DNA from 2 places in the Limosilactobacillus sp. genome. Region 1 is predicted to be linked to the other one. Evidence: riboswitches for the same ligand, from Rfam matches in the RefSeq annotation. Region 1 holds a riboswitch; the other holds the start of a gene.
The links. A riboswitch is a leader RNA that binds a small molecule or an ion and turns the genes downstream of it on or off. The one in region 1 is predicted to bind thiamine pyrophosphate.
Positions count from the first base shown of each region.

Region 2: another riboswitch for thiamine pyrophosphate. It lies ahead of LKE23_RS05850 (ECF transporter S component); the one in region 1 lies ahead of thiM (hydroxyethylthiazole kinase).

Region 1 is NZ_JAKVPE010000001.1:462,253-466,467, reverse strand. Features, by position in the region: gene thiE (thiamine phosphate synthase) at 1-482, opposite strand, end outside; gene thiD (bifunctional hydroxymethylpyrimidine kinase/phosphomethylpyrimidine kinase) at 485-1,294, opposite strand; gene thiM (hydroxyethylthiazole kinase) at 1,287-2,084, opposite strand; TPP riboswitch at 2,180-2,286, opposite strand; partial or broken gene LKE23_RS02220 (patatin-like phospholipase family protein) at 2,339-3,200, opposite strand; gene LKE23_RS02215 (hypothetical protein) at 3,324-4,136, shown strand.
Region 2 is NZ_JAKVPE010000001.1:1,250,204-1,254,418, reverse strand. Features, by position in the region: gene LKE23_RS05855 (ATP-binding cassette domain-containing protein) at 1-1,319, opposite strand, end outside; gene LKE23_RS05850 (ECF transporter S component) at 1,324-1,884, opposite strand; TPP riboswitch at 1,980-2,069, opposite strand; gene LKE23_RS05845 (sulfite exporter TauE/SafE family protein) at 2,187-2,972, shown strand; gene LKE23_RS05840 (TetR/AcrR family transcriptional regulator) at 2,982-3,494, shown strand; gene LKE23_RS05835 (nucleoside hydrolase) at 3,557-4,215, opposite strand, start outside.

The DNA.
Region 1 (4,215 bases):
AGTTGCCGAAGTTTGTTGCAGCCCAGTGCCGGGTCGGCATCGTCCTTGGAACTGGTTGGGAAGACCGGGCCGGCACCGATATAATCAACAGCGGTCAGCTGGTTGGCCTTGGCAATTTCGGGCAAGGTGTTGCAGGAGTAGCCGATCATCAGCTGACCCGCCGCTCGCTGGATGACGGTTTCAATCCGCTGGTCCTTTTGACCGACGTGGACCCCATCCGCTCCCACCTGCAGTGCCAGCTCCTCGTCGTCATCGATGAAGTAGGGAATTTGGTAGTGGCGGGTCAGCTCACGCAGTTGCTGGGCCATCTGTAATTTTTCCGAGTTGCTAAGCCGTGAAGCCCCCTTTTCGCGGTACTGGAAGGCTGTAATTCCTGCCTGCATGGCCAGCTCAACCTTCTGTAGGAATTCCTGTGAATCGTTGTGGGTGTCCTGGGTTCCGCCGACCAGGTAGGCCCGCAGCATTGTTGGCTTGAATTGCATGATTAGTCCTCCTTGATCTGCGCCCAGTGGTTCAGCGGACCGTGACCGTGGCCGACATTGATACCATCGCGAATGGTGGCCTCGACATAAGCCTTTCCGGTCCGAATGGCTTCCTCCATCGTGTGGCCCTTAGCCAGCTCGGCGGTGATGCAGGCGGAAATGGTGTCCCCAGTTCCGTGAGTGTTATGGGTGGCAACCCGCGGCGAGGTCATCCAGAAGTTTTCACCGTTTTCGAGGAGAACAAAGTCGTTGGCGGCGTTGGCATCGTGGAAGTGACCACCCTTGACGAGGACGTTCTTGGCGCCCAGGGACTGGAGCTTCTTGCCGGCAGTGACCATTTCATCTTCCGTCTCGATCTTCATCCCCGTCAGCTCCTCGGCTTCCGGCAGGTTGGGCGTAACCAGGTCGGCGAGCGGCAGGAGCTCATCCCGGACGACCGCGATGGCGTCATCGCTGAGCAGCTTAGCCCCGCCCTTGGCAATCATGACCGGATCAACGGTCAGGGGCCCAAAATCGTACTTCTTCAGATTGGCCACCACCGCCTTGACCCGCGGGACGTCGGCCAGCATTCCCGTCTTGCAGGCCCGGATGTTCAGGTCGGCCGCCAGGGAGGCAAACTGTTCGTCGATCATTTTCGGCGGCATCGGGAAGGCATCCTGGACGCCGAGCGTATTTTGCGCGGTCACGGCTACCACCACCATGGTTGCGAAGACATGGCGCATCTGCATTGTTTTGAAATCGGCCGCGATCCCGGCGCCACCGCCGCTATCGGTACCGGCAATTGTCAAAGCTTGTGGAAAATCATTAGTCATTGTTTTTATTCATCCTTTCTACGACGCCCTCTTGCACGCTTGTGCTGGTGAGCTGACATAATTCATCGAAAAACCGACTTTGCCACTGCCCGAGCCCCCGGACATCCCTTGCCGCCTGAACGCCAGCAAAGGCAAAGGTCTGGCAGGCGAGACTGCACGTTGGCAGCGGCGCTTCTCCTAGCGCTAGGTAGGCCGCCAGGGTACTGGACAGCATGTCCCCGCTGCCAACGTTCAGTGCCAAATATTGATCACCCAGCGGGTTGGTAAAGACGTCCTGGCCGTCGGTGACGAAGTCGGTGGGCCCGGACAGCGCAACGAGGGAGTGGTACTGGTGGGCACACTGTTGGGCGATGGTGGCTAGGTCCATGCTGCCCTGACCGGCGTCGATGCCGTGGGCTTGCCATTTGGCCCCGGTCAAGGCCGCAATTTCACCCGCGTTTCCCCGGATGACCGTAAAGTGGTAGTCCGCCAAAAGCTGGTGGGCAATTTTAAGACGATAGGGAACGCTGCCGACGGCGACCGGGTCGAGGACAACGGGCAGCCGGTTGGCGTTGGCGTCCAGAACCGCCCGAATTTGTTTCAGCTGGGCTTCGGTAATCGTTCCGAGGTTGATGGTAATCGCGTTGGCCAGTTGGACCATTGCCGCGGCCTCGGCAGGCTCCTTGGACATGATTGGTGAAGCGCCGATTGCACTCAGCCCGTCTGCCACCTTATCAATGGTGACGCTGTTGGCCACCGTCAGGACGACTGGATTGGCTTGCCGTAAACGATCAATTAATGCGTATGGCAAATTATTACAATTCAAAATATTCACTCCTTCCGGGCACACTTTGGGCACATTATTAGAAAATCCCCACCAGACTTACGTTGGTCTGATGGGGATTATTTCTTTCGTCCGCATTTCCCTCCGCAAGTACTGGCTTGACAGGTTCATAGGATCCACGCTTTTGAGCGCATCTCAGTCCGGCAGACGGACACTCCTAATGCAAAATGTTTATTTATTTTCTAACTATCATTCAGTATAGCACTTTTCGCGGGAAAAGGTTACCGCTCCAAGTATTTAATCATTTGCGGCAGGATCATGCCGGCCTCGTGCTGGCCGGTTTCGTACAGCTGACGTAATTTTTTAACGTTTCCCTCAATCCGGCTAACCCTGACTGGCTGTTGGGGAGCGATGGTGAAGAGCTTTTTCTCCCTGGTCAGTCGGTTGATTTCCTCGACCTGTTGATTGTAGACGGTTGGCCGATTAATGGCGGCTCGGACGAAGAGTGGGTAGTCCCGGCCGTAGTAACGCTCGTAAAGGCTGGCAAGGGTGCGGCTGGTTGGCTCCTTACGGTAGGTGATGTCCCGGGTCCGGATGACCACGATCTTATCGTAGCCCTGCTGCTGGGCCAGGTCGTAAGGAATGGAGTCAGCCACCCCGCCGTCCAGGCACAGGCCCTTGCTCGTCCGCTGCGGCTTCGCGATGATCGGCATCGACGAAGAAGCCTTGAGGGCCCGGGTGAGGTCTTCGCCGACCGGGTTGGTAAAGCTTGACGGCCTTGCCGGTGACCATGCTGGTGGCAACGGCGGTAAAGTTAGAAGCCGAACGCTCGTAGGCCCGTTCGTTAAAGTTTTCCCAGCGCCAACCATGATCCTCGAATAGGTAGTCGAGGTTGATGATCGTTTGGCGGTGAAGGAGGTGCGAGAATGAAATGTAGTCGCGATCGTGGCGATGATTGATGTTGATCATCGCTGCCCGGCCGTACTGCTTGGAGACAAAGTTCGCCCCGCACAGCGATCCGGCCGAAACGCCGATGACGTTGTCAAACTCGATGTGGTGGGCTAAAAAAGTATCCACGACCCCAGCCGTGTACTGACCACGAAAGGCGCCACCCTCCAAGACCAAAGCTGCATTGTATAGCATTCACTCCACGCTCCCTTAAATTTTGTGTTACCCAAAATTATACAACACCCGCAGCGGGGAATGTCAACGGGATTGCACTAGTTGGGTGGATCGTCGATAATAGAGATAAGGGAGGGATGACCAATGATCAATGATAAACTGACGGATCAGCAGCGGGTTCAACTGGCCCAGCTCGAATACCATGACTGGCAGGTGGGAGAAACGGTCCAAGTGGATGGGCTCATCATTGGCCAGGTCGGCCAACTGATACAGACGGAGAATGGCTTTCGCGCCACCGTGGTCATTAGTGGTCCCCATGAAGTCACCGTCCTTCTGCGTGGCTCGTCCGGGATTCGCAAGGGTGACCCGACCACCTGGACGAACGAATGGCTGCGGGTAAACCTGCCGATTGGCGGGGCCATTTTGAATCAGGTGCCGACCATCCCCCAGGAGATGTGGACCGCCGCCCAACAATTTAATAAGCTGCTCCACCAGCACCCCACCTGCCGCTTTTATGTCTATGGTCATTCCCTCGGCTCGATCAACGGCCAATTTGCCCTGGCAAACTGTGCTGCACCCGACCAGGTGGCGGGGGCCTGGCTCTATGAAGGCCCCAATCTCTACTGGCTGCTTGGCGATTCTCAGCGCCAGATAGCCCTGGACCTGCGCTGTCAGATCTTTAACTACATTGACCCCCGGGACGTCGTGGCGCTTGGCTACCTTGATGACCAGCACACGATTGGCCTCCTGCGGGTGGTCGACTCGCTTTTGATGGCACCGATCAGTCAGCACATGTGGGGTGGCTACCGTTTCGATAGCCGTGGCAAATTGCAGCTGGCGGATTCCTGGGGACCGCACCGCCGCGCCCAGCTCGATCAACAGGTGATCGATCGGGTCCAGCGCCTGCAGCGCTATCGCTCATTGCTGAATCAAGAATTGGATGAACAATTTCTATAATCAAAAAGGCGGTGGGACAGAACTCGCTTGCGAGTTCGTCTTCCCACCCCCGCGAGGCTGGCTAGGCATCTACCGCGCT
Region 2 (4,215 bases), 790 kb from region 1:
TGGTGACTGATGATGACGATTGTTTGTGGCAGGGCCCGCTGGCAACGCTTGATCAGGTCAATCACGACCGCAAGCGATTTTCGATCAAGCCCGGCGAAGGGTTCGTCCAGGAGCAGAACCGGGTGGCCGATCATCAGCATTACCAGGAGCTGAAGCTTTTTGCGCTGGCCCCCGCTGAGGGAGTAGACGACCCGGTTTTCCATTCCCGCCAGGCCAAAATCTTCCAGGATCGCTTGCAGGTGGTCATTGGTTAGGACCGGCTGCCGCTGGTGCTTGGCGCTGAGATCCAGTTCTTCAGCCACCGTGACGTTGAGGAACTGGTCGTTGGCCTGCTGAAAGACCATCCCAACCTGCTGGTGATATTTCCCGGGTGATAATTTGGCAATATCGGTTTCCCGGTAGGAAATGTTTCCCCGATAAGAGATCAGGCGGGTCAGGGCCTTGAAGAGGGTCGACTTGCCCACCCCGTTGGCTCCGGTCAGCAGGGTAATCTTGTTTTCGACGATCGGCAGGCTGGCGTCCTTGATCAGTCGGCTGTCACCCCGTTCGATAGTCAAACCGTCCAGTCGCATAATCGCCGGTGTCGTAGAATCGGGAACGGCCGTGTGCAGCGGTTCCTGGCTGGCGTTGTCGGCCTGGGCAATCAAGGCCCGTCCCTGGTCGGGGCTGATCAATTGAACCTGGTGGTCGTTAAAGCGGTAGACCCGCGGATCCAATCTGGAATAACCATGGCAGTCGTGGTCGGTGACGATCAGGGTGTGGCCGGAATGCTTCTGCCATTTGGCTAGCTGGGCGATCAAAAAACGGCGGTTGGCCTCGTCGATGCTGGCGAAGGGTTCGTCCAGCAGGAGGATTTCCGGGCGCATGACCAGAACCACGGCCAGGGCAACCCGTTGCTGCTGGCCACCGGACAGGGTCGCAATTTTGCGGTCGAGGAAATCCGTCACCTGGCAAAACGCGGCCGCCTGCTGGATTCGTTCCGCCATCTTTTCTGCGGGAACCTGGCAGTTCTCAAGGGTGAATTCCATCTCGTGTTGGGGCGTGTCCATGGCAAACTGCATGGCCGGATCCTGAAAGAGCATTCCGATCCGGGGACGGTGGCCGCTATCCGTGGGGACAACGACCCGCCCGCTGGTTACTTCGCCCCCGTATTTCGGCAACAGGCCGGCAATGATTTTCAAGAGGGTCGACTTACCGCAGCCGGAGGGACCGACGACGAGCGCGCTCTGGCCCAGCGGAAATTCAACATCAACCTGGTCAAGGATTGGCTGCTGGTGTTCAAAACGAAAGGTCAGCCGGTCGGTTTGAATAGCGTTCATTGGCTTACTCCTTAATGACGTGGGCCCGGTTGAGCATGTTGATGATCAGCTTGTTGAGGACGCCACTGAAGAAGAAGATCGACAGGAAGCGTACCACAAACATCACAATCAGCATGTGGCCGGCGAAGTGGCTGTAGCCGTTCCGGAACCAGTCCCAGCCGAAGGTGATCAGGGTCGTCGAAAGCGAAACCGTCAGGACGGTCAGCCAGTTATAAAGCTTGTAGAGGGTGACGGTAAAGCCCAGTTCGGTGGCGACCCCTTGGACGGCCCCGGAGATCAGGTTGGAAGCTCCCCACTGGTCACCGAGAAACATTTCGACGGCCGCTCCGAGAAACTCGCCAAGAAAGGACGAGCCGGGCAGGCGGAACATGAAACCGGCGAGGGGACCGGCCATGCACCAGATTCCCATGGTGATGTCGTTAGCCATCGGGCCGTAGCCGATTGGCGTCAGCAGCAATGTCAGCCCGTTGTAGACGAAGCTGGCCGCGTAGTAGATGACCCCGAAGATGATCCCGATCAGGGCCAGCAGAATGATATCGCGTAGGTGAAAACTTCTTTTGTGCATCAGAAAGACTCCTTAAAGTGAGATTTAGATTAAGGCGGTCAACGGGTAAGAAAAAGGCCCCACAATGCAGTCATTGTGGGGCAGAATTGTTTCTCTTATTATTTACCGAATCTCCCTCCGCTGGTATTGTCCAGTTCAGGTTCAATGGGTATTATCTCAGCCATCCGGCACCCCAGACATCGTATTAATCTCACTACTTATGATACATAACTTGGGGATAAAGTTCAAATTAGAGAAAGAGGTGCAGGACTGGGTGACAGCGTCTATAATAGTTGGTGTCAATAAATTTGTGAGGTTGTAGAATGTCTGGATTAACTTTTTTTGCTTTATTGGTTGTTGTCGGCATCTGTGCCGGGATCACGAGCGCGGCCGCGGGACTAGCATCGTTAATATCATACCCCTCGCTGCTGGCGTTGGGCTTGCCACCGGTGATTGCAAACGTGACCAGTAGCTATTCGACGGTGGCCAGTGGGTACAGCTCGGTCTTCGCCTCGGCCCGGGAGCTCCGTCACAACCGCAAGCAGATGTGGCTGATGATCCCGGTCGTTCTGGTAGGGTCAATGATCGGGGCCGTTCTCCTCTTCACCCTGCCGAGCAAGTACTTTAAGGAACTGGTACCCTTCTGTATCGGGGCCGCGGGGATCGTCCTGCTCTTTCCCCACCGGCCACGCCAGGCTCGCCCCGAACTGGTTCAAAACAGTCGGGCATTCGGTCGGTCCCGCCTGCACCGGGCGCTGGCCTGGGTCGGGATCTTTTTGGTCGGCCTCTACGCCGGCTACTTTAACTCGGGTGCCGGAGTGATGATGCTGACGCTCTTGACCGTTGTCAACAGTCAGCAGTCCTTTGCCATCAATAACGCCCTGAAGAACGTGACCATGACGGCCACCAACACGATGGCCGCCATCATCTTCTTCTTGGAGGCGGGAATCCACTGGAACTACGTGATCCCGCTTTTCCTGGGAAACATCCTCGGCGGAATCCTCGGGCCGATCATTGTCCGGCACCTCCCCGGCCGTTTGATGCAAATCATCGTTGGGATCGGGGCCTTGGTGCTGGCCGTCTCCCTGGTAATTAGAAACATGATGTGAGGAATGCCAATGCCAAGTCGAACCTTTACCAACCTCAAGGACGCTAAAAAGCAGCGGATTCGGACCGCCCTATTAAATGAATTCAGCCAGCACAGCCTGGCGACGGCCGAGGTGGCCCGGATCATCAAGGATGCCCAGATTTCGCGCGGCGCCTTCTATAAGTATTTTGCGGATCTGACGGATGCCTACCTCTACCTCCTGCAAGAAGTCCTGGTGGCGATTCACGTTCCCCTGGGCCAGGCGGGGCAGCACTTTGCCGCGCTGGACTACTACCAAATGGTCGCTGAGTTCGTCGACCGGGTTCACCAGGGACCCTACTACCAATTTGTTCGTAACCATTTCCTGACCAACGAGGGGATGCTGCCGCAGGAAAACGGGACGCAGCTGGAGCCGCAGACCGACACGCAATGGGCGGTGATGACCCTGTGCCACGCCACCATCAAGGAATGCCTGCTGGTGCCGGACGACCGCGACCAAGCCTTGGCGCGGCTCAAGAGAATGCTGGAGAAGATTACGGAATAACAAAAGGGATGAAGTCATTGGCGGCTTCATCCCTTTTGGTTAGAAGTGTTTATTTTTGTGGACTAGTGTTCCTTGAACAGGTTGGTCAGCAGGTCCATGAAGACGTTTAAGTAACGTTCCTTATCCACGTTGATGGCAACCTTAACGTTTGGATTTGGATCGTTCAACTTGGCGTTGTCACCAATGATCCGTGCGTAGTAAGGACCTTCCTCGTAGACACACTTAACGAAGAGGCTCAGCGTGGTAACGAAGGATGGGTCGATCCCGACACCAACGGCCAGTGGATCGTGAATGGCACAACCGTTCTTGTCGATGTCGAGGTTGTAGTAGGCGTCGATGTAGAAGTCGGTGATGTCGGCGTAGGCCTTCCCAGCCTTGGTGCCGAGTTCACGCCACTTAGCGGTTTCCTTCTTGGTCAGCAGGGTCCGCAGAGTAACGTCCAGGCCCACCATCGTCAGTGGCAGGTCGGAGGTCAGGACTTCGTTGCAGGCCTTTGGATCCTGGTGGATGTTGGCTTCGGCAACGGGGCTGACGTTCCCTTCAACGGTCAGGGCACCACCCATGAAGGTGACGTTGCCGATCAGGTGGGCAATTTCAGGATCCTTCTTGAGGGCAGCGGCCAGGGTTGTCATCGGACCAGTTGGGATGATGATCAGGTCCTTGCCGTACTTGTGGGCGGCGTCAATGTAGAAGTCCACGCCGGACTCTTCTTCTACGCTGC